One region of the Streptomyces sp. NPDC055632 genome, then DNA from elsewhere that is predicted to be linked to it. Evidence: riboswitches for the same ligand, from Rfam matches in the RefSeq annotation. Region 1 holds a riboswitch; the other holds the start of a gene.
The links. A riboswitch is a leader RNA that binds a small molecule or an ion and turns the genes downstream of it on or off. The one in region 1 is predicted to bind S-adenosylmethionine.

Region 1 (7,276 bases):
AGAAAATCTCGCTCACGCACCACATTATTTACATACATCGCACGGGCTGTGATGGGCACTTGACGGTCCGCCGTCCAGAATCCGGGCATAAGGCCCAGGAGTTACGAGTGGTTACGAGAGCCGCGAAAGCCGCTTCAGCAACAAGGCGGACGCGACCGGCCGCGCCCCCGCCTTCGCGACCCCGTCGGCCACCTCGCGGTCCGTGGAGACCACCACGACCGGCCGCCCCGGCGGCTCCGCCCGCACCAGCTGCCGGATCAACTCGTCGGCCGTGACGCCGGGCTTGGAGAACAGCACCCGCACCCCGCGCGGCGGCGCGAGCAGCACCGGGGCCGCCAGCTCCGCCCCGTCGAAGACGCAGGTGACCTCGGCGCCCGAGCGGGCCGCGAGGGCCGAGAGGCCGCCGAGCAGCCGCAGCCGCTGCTTCTCCAGGGGCATCGTCGGATAACCGGTCTTGGTGACGTTGTAGCCGTCGACGACCAGATGCGTCTGCGGCAGCGACAGGAGCTGGTCGAGCAGCGCCGGGTCGGTCTCGGAGAGCGCCCGCGCCGCGATGTCCTTCGGGGACATCCGCCCCGGCTCCACCGCGTCCACGGTGTCCGCCGGATGCGTCGAGACGGGCGGCAGCGCGAGCTCGCGGCGCAGCCCCTGGGCCGCGTCGAGGACCGTGTCGAGCAGCAGCCGCAGCCGCATGTCCTCCACCGAGCGCCCCTCGCGGGCGGTCCTGCGGCTGGCCTCCAGGGCCGCCTCGACCTCGCCGAGCCGGGCCTTGAGCCGCCGGCCCTCGCTCTCGGCGGCCGACACCTGGGCCGCCGCCTCCGCCCGCACGGCCTCGATCTCGCCCCGCGCCTTGCGCAGCGCGGCCTCGCCCCGCTTCACGTCGCTCTGCGCGCTGCGCAGCTTGCGGTGGAGCGACTCGGCCTCCTTGCGGGCCGCGTCGAGGTCGTGCCGCAACTGCTCGGTCTCGCCCCGGGAGCGGTCCCGGGCGGCGGCGAGCTCCTCGCGCAGCCGCTCCACCTCGCGCCGGCCGGCCTCGTCGGCCCGCTCGGCGTCGACCCGCAGGGCCTCCTCGCCCGCGGCGGCGACCAGCTTGACCCAGCCGGGCGGGCGCAGCACGTAGGCGGCCGCCGCCACGTCGACGGGATCGGCGGCCGCGGGCGGGGTGCCGCCCTCCACGGCTCCGGCCAGCTCGGGCTGGCCCTGCTTGAACCGCTCGCCGATCCGCTGCCGGAAGAGCGGATCGCCCTCCAGGGCGGCCGCCATCGCGTTGCCGGCGAACTTGGCCCGCCGGCTCGGGGTGAAACGGGCGTACTGCCGCAGGGGCGCGGGCAGCTCCGCGACGGTCAGCCCGCCGAAGGCGTCGGCGACCAGCGCGACGACCCGCCGCCGTACGCCTTCCGGCAGTGGGTGGTCGAGCGTCTCGGCAGCGTCACCTGCCGCGCCGGCCGGCTCTCCACCGTGCGCGGGCTGCTCCACGATCCGTCACCCCTATGTCGTCCGCGCCGTCCCTCAGGAGGCGGCGCCCGGCCTGTCCACCAGCTCGATCTGGTCCACCGCGTTGCACCAGCGGCAGCGGACCGACTCGATGGTCTCACTGACCACCTGCCGCTCCTCGACGGTCGGCTCTCCGGCGAGGTCCAGATGGACGTACTCGACGACCTTGGACGAGCGGGTCACGTCGAAGCGGGTGAGGTTGCCGCAGAGCGTGCAGCGCCAGCGGGTCTCGGCGGTCGGCAGGGGAACCGTCGTCATCGAGCCGTCCTTCTTCCTGTTGCGTGGTACTCAGGTGCGGGAGCCGCGGTGCGCCGTCGAACTGCGGTCGTACTGCCCGCAACCCTACGGCCTCACGGCCCGGCGGGGGCACGGCGAGGCACTCTGTCCAGTTCGCCGCCGGTACGCCATGATCTGTCCGTGATCGATTGGCGAAGCGCGGTGACCGGCGCCTGGCGGGGCGCCCGCGGCGGCCCCTCGGTGACGTACGGGCTCATCGCCGCCTGCTGCCTCCTCTTCCTCTTCGGCCCGGTCTCCGGGCTGAACCCGGTGTACGGCACGGGGGACGCGCTCCTGGCGGCCCAGGGCTCGCACTTCCGCCGCTGGGGGGTCGTCCCCGCCGAGCTGATGGGCGGTGAGCCGCGCGCCCTGCTCACCCCGTTCACCGCGCTCTTCGTCCACGGGAGCTGGCTCCACCTCCTGGGGAACATGCTCTTCCTGTACGTCTTCGGCGCGATGGCCGAGGAGCGCATGGGGCGGATCGGGTTCGCCCTCTTCTACCTGGGCACCGGCTACCTCGCCCTCGCCGGGTACGCGGCGGCGCACGCCCACAGCGAGCAGACCCTCGTCGGGGCGTCGGGGGCGATCTCCGGGGTGCTCGGGGCCTTCCTCTTCCTCTTCCCGCGCTCCCGGGTCACCAGCCTCTTCCCCTTCCTCTTCTTCCTGCCGCTGCGCTTCCCCGCCTGGATCGTGCTCGTCTTCTGGTTCACGCTCCAGTGGATGGCCGCGCGGGCGGCGGGCGCGGGGCCCGGCGTCGCCTATCTGGCCCACGTGGTGGGCTTCGCCCTCGGCTTCGTCTACGCCTGGGTGCGCTACCGGGGTGGGGATAGAGTGAAGGCCCCAGCCGCGGCGACCGAGGGAGAAAGCCAGCCGTGATCACCGCGATCGTGCTCATCAAGACCAGCGTGGACCGCATCCCCGAGATCGCCGAGTCGATCGCGGCGCTCGACAGCGTCAGCGAGGTCTTCTCGGTGACCGGCACGTACGACCTGATCGCCATGGTCCGGGTGCCGCGCCACGACGACCTCGCGGACGTGATCCCCGGCAGCATCAGCAAGATCCCGGGCGTCGAGGCCACGGACACGCACGTCGCGTTCCGCACGTACTCGCAGCACGACCTGGAGGCGGCCTTCGCCATCGGTCTGGAGTCCTGAGGCTCCGCGCGCACGGAAACGGTGAAGGGGCCTCCCGGTCGGGAGGCCCCTTCACCCGTACGAGTGAGTGATCAGCCGCGGTCGGGGACGCAGCGGCCGTCCTCGGTGCGGTACTTCCACTGGGCGCCGTCCCCGACGAGCTCCTTCACGGCGCCGACGAACCGCTCCACGTGCTCGTCGGGCGTGCCGGCGCCGAAGCTCACCCGGATGGCGTTGAGGGACCGCTCGCCGGGCGCGGCCTCGGGGGCGCCGCACTCGCCCGGGTCCTGCGGGTCGCTGCCGAGCAGGGTGCGGACCAGCGGGTGGGCGCAGAAGAGGCCGTCGCGGACGCCGATGCCGTACTCGGCGGAGAGCGCGGCGGCGAAGTGGGAGCTGTTCCAGCCCTCCACGACGAAGGAGATGACGCCGACGCGGGGGGAGTCGTCGCCGAAGAGCGAGAGCACCCGGACCTCGGGGACCTCGGCCAGGCCCGCGCGGACCGTGTCGATCAGGTGCTGCTCGCGGGCGACGAGGGCGTCGAAGCCGGCCTCGGTGAGGGCCTTGCAGGCGGAGGCGATCGAGTAGACCCCGATGACGTTCGGGGAACCGGCCTCGTGCCGGGCCGCGGTGGTGTGCCACTCCACGTCCACACCACCGTCGGCCCGACGCGCCACCTTGCGGGAGGCGCCGCCGCCCGCGAGGTAGGGCTGGGAATCCTGGAGCCAGTCGGCGCGGCCCGCGAGGACGCCGGAGCCGAAGGGCGCGTACAGCTTGTGCCCGGAGAAGGCGACCCAGTCCACGTCGAGTTCGGCCACGGAGACCGGGTGGTGGGGCGCGAGCTGGGCGGCGTCGAGCACGATCCGGGCGCCGTGGGCGTGCGCGGCGGCGGCCAGCTCCTTGACCGGCCACAGCTCGCCGGTGACGTTGGAGGCGCCGGTGACGCAGACCAGGGCGGGGCCGTACGGGTCGCGGTCGGCGAGGGCCCGCTCCAGGGTCTCGACGGCCTGGGCCGGGGTGCGGGGCGCGTTGAGGTAGGTGACCCGGGCGTCGCGCCACGGCAGCAGCGAGGCGTGGTGCTCGGTCTCGAAGACGAAAACCTCGCAGCCGGCCGGGACCGCGGCGGCGAGCAGGTTGAGCGAGTCGGTGGTGGAGCGGGTGAAGACGACCTGGTCGCCGGGGCGGCAGCCGAGGAACTCGGCGACGGTGGCGCGGCTGTTCTCGAAGAGGTCGGTGGAGAGCTGGGAGAGGTACCCGGCACCGCGGTGGACGCTGCCGTAGTACGGGGCGTACGCGGCGACGTCGTCCCACACCCGCTGGAGGGCCGGGGCGCTGGCCGCGTAGTCGAGCGCCGCGTAGGTCACCTCGCCGCCGGTGACGAGCGGGACGGTCACGTCCCGGCCGAGGACGGGCAGCGGGGCGGCGCAGCAGGGGTCGGCGGACTCGGTGGCGACGGTCTCGACGACGGTGACGGCGGTGGCGGTGGCGGCGGTGGCGACGGCGTCAGGGCGTGCGGACATGGCGGTATCTCCCGGCGGGCGGTGCGGAATGGCTTCGGTGAATCCCGTACGCGGCCGGACACGGCGGGGCACGGGTGAGGCCTCGGAAGACGTGGGGGTACGCGGAAGGGACCCTGATCCGAGGGTGAAGAAGGGGCGGACTCGCCCTATCGCATTCGCTTGCTCACGGAAAAAGCTCCTCGAGAGACCAGGACCCCTGGTGTTCGAGGGGTCCGCGCTTGCCGTAGACCTCGCTGCCTACGGCCTGGTCATCACCCGGGGCACCCCGCCACGGACGGAGGGTTGCCGGACAGCAAGCCGGGGCCAAAACGCTGTCACTCGTGACCTGAAGAGCATCCTGCCACATGATCGCGGATGCGCAAGACCCCGGTCCGCATGCTGGACCGGGGCCGTACGGCGAAAGGGCCGGGAACTACGCGTTGCTGACGGCGATCCAGCGCTCCAGGGCCCGGCGGGCGGCGCCGGAGTCGATCGCCTCGGCGGCCTTCGCGATGCCGGCGCGGATCTGCTCCACCAGGGTGCCGTCCCCCGGTTCGAGGGCCGTGAGCGCCGCCGCCGAGTTGAGCAGCACCGCGTCCCGCACCGGGCCGGTCTCCCCCGCGAGCAGCCGGCGGGCCACGTCGGCGTTGTACGAGGCGTCCGCGCCGCGCAGCGCCTCCACGGGCACCAGGTCGATGCCGACGTCCCGGGGGTCGAAGGCCTCCTCGCGCACCGAGCCGTCCCGGACCACCCAGACCCGCGAGGTGGCCGTGGTGGTCAGCTCGTCGAGCCCGTCGTCGCCGCGGAAGACCAGGGCGGAGGAGCCGCGCTCGGCGAGCACCCCGGCCATGATCGGAGCCATCCGGGCGTCGGCGACGCCGGTCGCCTGGGCCCGGACGCGGGCCGGGTTGGTGAGCGGACCGAGGAAGTTGAAGGTGGTCCGGATGCCCAGCTCCTTGCGGGCGGCGGCGACGTGCCGCAGCGCCGGGTGGAACTTCACCGCGAAGCAGAAGGTGATGCCCGCCTCCCCGGCGACCTCGGCGACCCGGCGCGGGGTCAGCTCCAGGTTGACGCCCAGCTTCTCCAGGACGTCGGAGGCGCCGGAGGCGGAGGAGGCCGCCCGGTTGCCGTGCTTGACGACCTTGGCGCCGGTGCCGGCGACCACGATCGCGGACATGGTGGAGATGTTGACGGTCTTGGCGCCGTCGCCGCCGGTGCCGACGATGTCGACGGAGGGGCCGGGGACCTCGATCGTGTTGGCGTGCTCGTACATCGTCCGGACGAGTCCGGAGATCTCCTCGACGGTCTCGCCCTTGGCGCGCAGGGCGACCGCGAAGCCGGCGATCTGCGCGTCGGTGGCCTCGCCGCGCAGGATGCGGTCCATCGCCCAGGCGGTGTCCTCGGCGCTCTGGTCGCGGCCGGTCAGCAGACCGTCCAGGACGACGGGCCAGGAGCGGCCCGCCGTGGTAGGTCCTCCAGCGGGGGTCGCGGCGCTCATGGCGGCTCCTGATCGTCATCGCGTACGGATACGGCCCCACCCTATCGACCCCCGGGGACGGCGAAGAGCCCCGTCCATCGAATGGACGGGGCTCTCGCCGTGGCGACTCTCAGGAAGTCAGGGGCTCAGGCGATCAGTGGTGGCCGTGGCCGCTCTGGATCTCCTTGTACTCCTCGACGGTGGGCTTGGCGATCTGGCTGTCCTCGCCGTAGTAGCCCTTGTTGAGCTTGACCCGCATCTTCTCCATGCGGCCGATCTTCCGCTCGACGCCGTTCTCGTCGACGGCCGGCGGCAGCTCGGCGGGCGCGTACTGCTCGTGCGCCGTGAGGCGGTGCAGCTCGCCCTGGCTGAGCGGCTCGTGGACCTCGACGAACTCACCGTGCGGCAGGCGCTTGATGATGCCCGACTCGCGGCCGTGCAGCACCTTCTCCTTGTCCCGGCGCTGGAGGCCGAGGCAGATCCGCTTGGTGACGATGAACGCGATGACCGGGCCGAGGAAGAAGAAGATCCGCACGAACCAGGTGATCGAGTTGATCGACAGGTGGAAGTGGGTCGCCCAGAGGTCGTTTCCACCACCCACGAGCATGACCATGTACGCGGTGATCCAGGCGACGCCGAAGGCGGTGCGCGTCGGAGCGTTGCGCGGGCGCTGCGCGATGTGGTGCTCGCGCTTGTCGCCGGTGATCCAGGACTCGATGAACGGGTAGACCGCGATCGCGGCGAGCACCGCCGGGAAGAGCACCAGCGGGATCATCACGCCCAGGACGAGCGTGTGGCCCCAGAGGTTGATCTCCCAGCCGGGCATGACGCGGATCAGACCCTCGGCGAAGCCCATGTACCAGTCGGGCTGGGCGCCGGTGGACACCTGGTCCGGGCGGTACGGGCCGAGCGCCCAGATCGGGTTGATCGAGGCGATCGCCGCGATGGCCGCGATGACGCCGAAGACCAGGAAGAAGAAGCCTCCCGCCTTCGCCATGTACACGGGGAGCAGCGGCATGCCGACGACGTTGTTGTTCGTACGGCCGGGGCCCTCGAAGTGCGTGTGCTTGTGGACGATCACCAGGATGAGGTGGGCGACCACCAGGCCCAGCATGATGCCGGGCAGCAGCAGCACGTGCGCCGAGTAGAACCGGGCGACGAAGTCGCCGCCGGGGAACTCCCCGCCGAACAGGAACATCGAGAGGTACGTGCCGACGATCGGCACGGACAGGATCGCGCCCTGCATGAAGCGGACACCGGTGCCGGAGAGCAGGTCGTCCGGGAGCGAGTAACCGGTGAAGCCGGTGAACATGCCCAGGAAGAACAGCAGGAAGCCGAACAGCCAGTTGATCTCACGCGGCTTGCGGAACGCGCCGGTGAAGAAGACGCGCATCATGTGC
Region 2 (7,276 bases), on a different contig from region 1:
GGACGACGTTGCGGCCCTTGGGGCCGAGGGTGACCTTGACGGCGTCAGCGAGCTGGTTCATGCCGCGCTCGAGACCGCGCCGGGCCTCCTCGTCGAACGCGATGATCTTGGCCATGTGAAGTGGTCCTCCCGGACATGGGGTGGATAACGCTCCAGGACCGCGCCGACGCCCGCGACGGACGGCCTCCGCGTGTCCGTGTGGTTCCTTGCCCCACCCGGCCGGCGGCCTCGTCTGCCCGATCCTCGTAGCACTCTCACCTGCCGAGTGCTAACGCCAATGATTAGCACTCGACCTAGGAGAGTGCAAGCGACTCTCGGGTTTCGGGAAGGGGGCACTGGGCTCCGGGGGGCGGGAGGGGCGCCCGGGAGCGGCGACCGACGAGGCCCCGGCGCCCGGCGAACGCGCGAGGGGCCCGCGTCCCCTCAGGGATGCGGGCCCCTCGACGGCGTTGCGTCGGTGGCCGATCGCGCCGCGCTCAGACGGCGAGCTTGACCATGTCCGCCTGCGGACCCTTCTGGCCCTGCGAGATCTCGAACTCGACTCGCTGTCCCTCTTCGAGGCTGCGGTAGCCATCCATCTGGATCGCGCTGTAGTGGACGAAAACATCCGCACCACCGTCGACCGCGATGAAGCCGTAGCCCTTCTCCGCGTTGAACCACTTGACGGTGCCCTGAGCCATGCCTAACTCCCCTATTACTGGCCCTTGCGCGGGGCCGCACTTCACGAACCCCGGGTCAGACCCTGCGCCGGAACGCGTCGACCGCGGCTGAATGTATCTGTCCAACTGCCCTCTGCAACAGGCCATTCGGATGGCAATTCTGGGCAGCGCGGAAAGGAGAATTGGGGAGGTTCCCTTGAATCGCGGGGCAAGTCGGGCCCGGCAAAGCGCGCAGAAGGTGCACAACGCGCACACAGTTTGGCTGCTTCTTGTCAGGTCGAGGCGCGTTCTCATATGCGCCCGGCATGAGCAGCGGCGGGGACTTCCCCAACTCTACCGCGCTCAACCATGCAGAATTGCCCCTTCCGCTTATGGACGCGGAAGGGGCAATTCAATAAAACGGGACAGGAAGAGCGGTGCTCCCCCCTCGGCTCAGCAGCCGCCGGCGACCGCCGGGATGATCGAGACGCCCGAACCGGCCGGGGTGGCCGTCTCCAGGCCCTGCTCGAAGCGCACGTCGTCGTCGTTCACGTAGACGTTCACGAAGCGGCGCAGCTTGCCCTGGTCGTCCAGGACGCGGGCGGCGATGCCCGTGTGGTTCTTCTCCAGGTCCGCGATGACCTCGGCGAGGGTCGCGCCCTCGGCCTGGACCTCAGACTGCCCGCCGGTGTAGGTGCGGAGGATGGTGGGGATGCGGACGTTCACGGCCATGACTTACGTAACCTTTCGGGGAACCGAGGACCGGGACCTGAGGGGACCGGCGGGCGCTGAGGGAGTCAGCGGGCGCTGAAGGAGTCAGCGGACGGCTGAGGGGATCAGCGGGCCAGTCCCGCGTCGCGGAACGCGTCCAGGCTCGGTCGGATGGTGGCGGTCGCCTGAGAGGTGTCGGCCACCGCGTCCAGGGTCTTGAGCCCGTCGCCGGTGTTGAGGACGACGGTGGTGAGCTCCGGGTCGATGAGGCCGTTCTCCACCAGCTTGCGCGTGACGCCGACGGTCACGCCGCCCGCGGTCTCGGCGAAGATCCCCTCGGTGCGCGCGAGCAGCTTGATCGCGTCCACGACCTGCTCGTCGTTCACGTCCTCCACGGCGCCGCCGGTGCGGCGGGCGATGTCGAGGACGTACGGGCCGTCGGCCGGGTTGCCGATGGCGAGCGACTTGGCGATCGTGTTCGGCTTCTGGGGCCGTACGACGTCGTGCCCGGCCTTGAAGGCGGCGGACACCGGGGAGCAGCCCTCGGCCTGGGCGCCGAAGATCTTGTACGGCTTGTCCTCGACGAGGCCCAGCTTGACGAGCTCCTGGAGGCCCTTGTCGATCTTGGTGAGCTGGGAGCCGGAGGCGATCGGGATGACGAGCTGGTCCGGGATGACCCAGCCGAGCTGCTCGCAGATCTCGTACGCGAGCGTCTTGGAGCCCTCGCCGTAGTACGGGCGCAGGTTGACGTTCACGAAGCCCCAGCCCTCGCCGAGCGGGTCGCCGATGAGCTCCGAGCAGAAGCGGTTGACGTCGTCGTAGTTGCCCTCGATGGCGACGAGGTCACCGCCGTAGACGCCGGCCATGACGACCTTGCCCTGCTCCAGGTCGTGCGGGATGAACACGCAGGAGCGGAAGCCGGCGCGGGCGGCGGCGGCGCCGACGGCGCCGGCCAGGTTGCCGGTGGAGGAGCAGGAGAGGGTGGTGAAGCCGAAGGCGCGGGCGGCCTCGATGGCCTGGGCGACGACCCGGTCCTTGAAGGAGTGGGTCGGGTTCCCGGAGTCGTCCTTGACGAAGAGCTTCCCGGGGGCGACGCCGATCTCGCGGGCGAGGTTGTCGGCCTTGACGAGCGGGGTCCAGCCGGGGTTCAGGTTCGGCTTCTCGGCGACGTCGGCGGGGACGGGCAGGAGGGGGGCGTAGCGCCAGATGCTGGCGGGGCCGGCCTCGATGCGCTTCCGCAGCTCCTCGGGGTCGCCGGCGGGGAGGTCGTACGCGACTTCGAGCGGTCCGAAACAGAGTTCGCAGGCGAAGATCGGGCCGAGTGCGAAGACTTCACCGCATTCGCGACAGGAGAGCCCGGACGCGGGACCGAGGTCGACGGTGATGGCGGGTGCGACGGTCTGTACAGCCATGGAGGCGAGGCCCTTTCTCCTCATCTTTCCCATGACGAATTTTTCGCCATGAGACGGATTTGGCACCTTCCCTAGCCGGGGACCTCGCTGGATGACGAGTGACCGACTGGAGGGTTGCCGGGGCTTCAACGGGCCGTTTCCCTCTGCCCCTCTGGATGAGCGGTATTCGATTGTGGGGAGGGCCGGGACTTTCGTTCCTGCGCTCCGACGCGTACGCCACCCCGATGTGCGCGGGGTCGCTGCGTTGTTCAAGACTGTAACCGAAGGCCCGGGCGCTTGGACGGCCCGTCCGAACCGCGAGATGGAGATCACGTGCTGGAAGAGGTGGAGCGCTGGCTGTCCCGGCGGTCCTGGTCCGTGGCGGACCGGCCGCTGGAGCGGATCCTCGCCGCCAAGCGTGCGACGACGGTCAGCGTGGTGCTGCCGGCGCTGAACGAGGAGGCGACCGTCGGGGACATCGTGGGCGTGATCCGGCGCGAGCTGATGTCGGAGGCGGTGCCGCTCGTCGACGAGCTGGTGGTCCTCGACTCGGGCTCCACGGACCGCACGGCGGAGGTCGCGGCGGCGGCCGGGGCGCGGGTGGTGGCGCGCGACGACGTACTCCCCCGGATACCGGCCGTGCCCGGCAAGGGCGAGGTCCTGTGGCGGTCACTGATGGTGACGAGCGGGGACGTCGTGTGCTTCGTGGACGCGGATCTGCGGGACTTCTCCGCGGACTTCGTGACGGGGATCGTGGGCCCGCTCCTGACCGACCCGGACGTGGACCTCGTCAAGGCGATGTACGACCGCCCGCTGGACGGCACTCCTGGTCAGGGCGGCCGGGTGACGGAGCTGGTGGCGCGCCCGCTGCTCAATCTGCACTGGCCGCGGCTGGCCGGCTTCGTGCAGCCGCTCGGCGGCGAGTACGCGGCCCGCCGCTCGCTCCTGGAGCGGCTGCCCTTCCCGGTCGGTTACGGAGTGGAGCTGGGGCTGCTCGTGGACGCGCTGCACACGGTGGGCCTGGACGGGCTCGCGCAGGTGGACGTGGGCGTCCGCAAGCACCGGCACCAGGACGGGCACGCGCTCGGCCGGATGGCGGCGGCGATCTACCGGACGGCGCAGCTGAGGCTATCGCGGGGGCACATGGTGCGGCCGTGGCTGACCCAGTTCGAGCGGGGCGAGCGGGGCTTCGAGCCGCGGACGTACGCGGTGGACACGGAGGAGCGGCCGCCGATGGCGGAGATCGCGGAGTACGCGCGGCGCCGCGTGGCGTAACGCGACCTTATGATCCGTTTTACATACATTCACTTCCCATGGATTCCATGGGCTTCGGACGACGTGCGGGCAGGGCGCTGGCGGTGGCGGTCCTGACGGCGGTGGCGTGGGCGCCCGCGACGGCGGGCGCGGCCCCGCCGCCGCCGGTCCACGCGTCCCCGGCGCCGGGCGCGCCGGGGAAGGCGACCACCCCGCCCCACCCCCGGGGGAACGAGGAACGCCTCTGGCTGCTCGGCGGCCTGGTGACGGCCCTTGCGGCGACGGGCCTGGTGGCGAGGGCGGCCCTGCGCGACCGCCCCGACCTCTGAACTCCTGGCCCCGCGAGGCCGCCGCCGCTCCCCCGTAACCCTGGGTGGCCGGATCCCCCCGTCTTGTATACGTACGTTTGAGCGTTTACGGGACGGGCTAGGTTCGCCACATGGCTACTGTGCTCGTGGCATCCAACCGGGGACCCGTCTCGTACGTACTGGGCGAGGACGGCTCGCTCGACGCCCGCAGGGGCGGCGGCGGCCTGGTCTCCGGCCTGAGCGCCGTCTCCTCGCAGGACAGCGTGTGGGTGTGCGCGGCCCTCGGCGAGGGCGACCGGGAGGCGGTCCGGCGCGGGGTCGGGGAGCCCGGCGTGCGGATGCTGGACATCGATCCGGACGTGTACGCGGACGCGTACAACGGCATCGCGAACTCGGTGCTGTGGTTCCTGCACCACCACCTGTACGACATCCCGCGCGAGCCCGTGTACGACGCGGAGTTCCGGCGCCTTTGGGAGTCGTACCGCGCCTACAACCGCGCCTTCGCGGAGGCGCTGGCCGGGGCGGCGGACGAGGGGGCGGCGGTCCTGGTGCAGGACTACCACCTGGCCCTGGTCCCCGGGCAGCTCCGGGAGCTCCGCCCGGACCTGCGGATCGCGCACTTCACCCACACCCCGTGGGCGTCCCCCGCGTACCTGCGGATGCTGCCGGACGACATCCGCGAGGAGCTGCTGTGGGGCATGCTCGGCGCGGACGAGCTGGGCTTCCACACGTCGGCCTGGGCCGAGGCCTTCGCGGCCGGCGCGGACACGAAGGGCACCGGGACGCGCGTCGCGGTGTACCCGCTGGGCGTCGACGCCGAGGAGCTGCGGGCGCTCGCGTACCGGCCGGCGGTGGACGAGCGGCTGGCGGAGCTGCGGGCCGAGGTCGGCGACCGGAAGACCATCGTCCGGGTGGACCGCACCGAGCTGTCGAAGAACATCCTGCGCGGCCTGCTGGCCTACCGCGAGCTCCTGACCACCCGCCCGGAGTGGCGGGGCCGGGTGGTGCACCTGGCGTCGGCGTACCCCTCCCGGCAGGACCTGGAGGTCTACCGCTCGTACACGTCCTCGGTGGCGGCCCTGGCGGAGGAGATCAACGCCGAGTTCGGCACGGAGGACTGGACGCCGGTCCTGGTCTCGGTGAAGGACGACTTCACCCGCTCCCTGGCGGCCTACCGCCTCGCGGACGTGGCCCTGGTGAACCCGGTCCGCGACGGCATGAACCTGGTGGCCAAGGAGATACCGGTGGTCTCGGAGGAGGGCTGCGCGCTGGTCCTCTCCCGGGAGGCGGGCGCGTACGAGGAGCTGCGCGAGGACGCCCTCACGGTGAACCCGTACGACGTCTCGGAGACCGCCGAGGCCCTCCACACCGCCCTCACGATGCCCCACCCCGAACGCGCCGACCGCACGAAGCGCCTGGCGACGGCGGCGACGGCCCTGCCCCCGCAGCGCTGGTTCCTGAACCAGCTGGAGGCCCTCGGGAACCCCTCGTAGGGCCCGGCACGCGACGGGACCCCCGGCGAAGAGCCGAAGCCCCCAAGGACCCCGACGCCCCCACAGACCCCGACGCCCCACCGCCGCCCCTGATCGACGGCATGGAGAATCAAGGGATGCCCGATCTCGATTTCTACGCCCACGTCGCCACCCGCGGCGACGTCCTGGGCGCCGGTGTCACCGCCCCGCCCGCGACGTGGGAGGCGGCGCTGGGGCCCGACCACCTCGACGACGCCTCGCACGGACTCATGCGCCGGGACTACGGGCTGGTGGAGCTCTCGTTCGAGGAGGGCGACGGCGTCTGGTCGTGTTTCGGCATCAGCGTGCAGGTGCACCGTCTGACGACGGGCGACGCCTCCGTGGTGCCGCCGCCGCTCCGGAACGCGTACGGACCCTTCGCCCCCCGGGTGGAGTTCGACGAGCTGAGCGCCGCCGTCACCGGTCTGGGCTGCTCGATCGAGCCTGACGACGACGCGACGACGACGGACATCCGCCGGTACCGGGTGGCGGAGACGGGAGCGAGGATCTTCGTCGTCGCCGACCCCGGCCCCTACGGATACGGCGAGCCCGACCCGGACACACCCGGCACCCGGGCCGGCGACGTCTGGTCCCTGTCCGTGTCGCCGTCGTGGTGGCGGTCGACGAACTGAACCGGACCCACGCCCCGACCCCCGAGAAGGCGCGACGGACACTCCACGGGTGCCCGCCGCGCACTCGTACGAAGCCCGACTCCCCGCCGTGAAGCAGGACGGGCGGCATGGATTCCGTCCTCGTCGGCGCCGATCGCTACTCCCGCTCCGGATCGACCAGGGCGCGTACGGCCGAAGGGCCGGTGAAGTCGCGGGCGAGAGCGTCCATGACCAGCTCGTCGCACACCTGGCCGAGCCAATATCCCGCCTCGCGCAACGTGCCCACGGTCTGGAACCCCGCCTTCTCGTACGCCTTCACACCCCCGACGTTGGGCACCAGCACCTTCAGCCAGACCATGCGCAGGTTGACGACGTGGAACGCGTAGTCGAGCACGAGTCGGGTGGCTGCGCTCCCCAGCCCGCGCCCCCGTGCCTCCGGAGCGAGCATGACGACGTACTCGGCGGTGCGCACCTGATGGTCAGGGAGGAGTGTCGCGACTCCGGCGGGGACGGGATCGGCACCGCTGAGGTCGTAGACGGTGAATCGGACGTTTTCACCGCGCAGTTGATGTGCCATGCCTTCGGCTCGCGCTTCCAGTGATTCCGGGGCCTGGCGCCCGTAACCCACGAGGAGGGCCGGGTCCTGTTCCCACCGCCAGTAGGTCTCCACGAGGTCGGACCGGAACGGGCCGAGGCCACAGATGTCGTCCTTGATCCACAGGGTGGGGTCACTGGTCACGGCGGTCTCCGATCACGAGAACGGGGGTGTAGGAACGGGTCGAGTCGGGCTCGGCCACGAGGACACCATCCACAGTCTGGACCCAGGCATGCAGGCGGACAGGGTCCGGTGCC

Region 2: another riboswitch for S-adenosylmethionine. It lies ahead of thrC (threonine synthase); the one in region 1 lies ahead of ACWGSR_RS19355 (aminotransferase class V-fold PLP-dependent enzyme).

The regions. Positions count from the first base shown of each region.
Region 1 is NZ_JBSHHY010000014.1:32,652-39,927, forward strand. It holds gene ACWGSR_RS19335 (NYN domain-containing protein) at 112-1,476, opposite strand; gene ACWGSR_RS19340 (hypothetical protein) at 1,510-1,752, opposite strand; gene ACWGSR_RS19345 (rhomboid family intramembrane serine protease) at 1,912-2,646, shown strand; gene ACWGSR_RS19350 (Lrp/AsnC family transcriptional regulator) at 2,643-2,924, shown strand; gene ACWGSR_RS19355 (aminotransferase class V-fold PLP-dependent enzyme) at 2,996-4,420, opposite strand; SAM riboswitch class IV at 4,630-4,746, opposite strand; gene trpD (anthranilate phosphoribosyltransferase) at 4,833-5,897, opposite strand; gene qcrB (cytochrome bc1 complex cytochrome b subunit) at 6,031-7,276, opposite strand, start outside.
Region 2 is NZ_JBSHHY010000015.1:7,984-15,259, forward strand. It holds gene groL (chaperonin GroEL) at 1-115, opposite strand, end outside; gene ACWGSR_RS20035 (cold-shock protein) at 477-680, opposite strand; gene ACWGSR_RS20040 (MoaD/ThiS family protein) at 1,092-1,370, opposite strand; gene thrC (threonine synthase) at 1,475-2,785, opposite strand; SAM riboswitch class I at 2,779-2,923, opposite strand; gene ACWGSR_RS20050 (glucosyl-3-phosphoglycerate synthase) at 3,074-4,015, shown strand; gene ACWGSR_RS20055 (hypothetical protein) at 4,054-4,323, shown strand; gene ACWGSR_RS20060 (alpha,alpha-trehalose-phosphate synthase (UDP-forming)) at 4,434-5,795, shown strand; gene ACWGSR_RS20065 (hypothetical protein) at 5,912-6,445, shown strand; gene ACWGSR_RS20070 (GNAT family N-acetyltransferase) at 6,582-7,127, opposite strand; gene ACWGSR_RS20075 (lasso peptide biosynthesis B2 protein) at 7,153-7,276, opposite strand, start outside.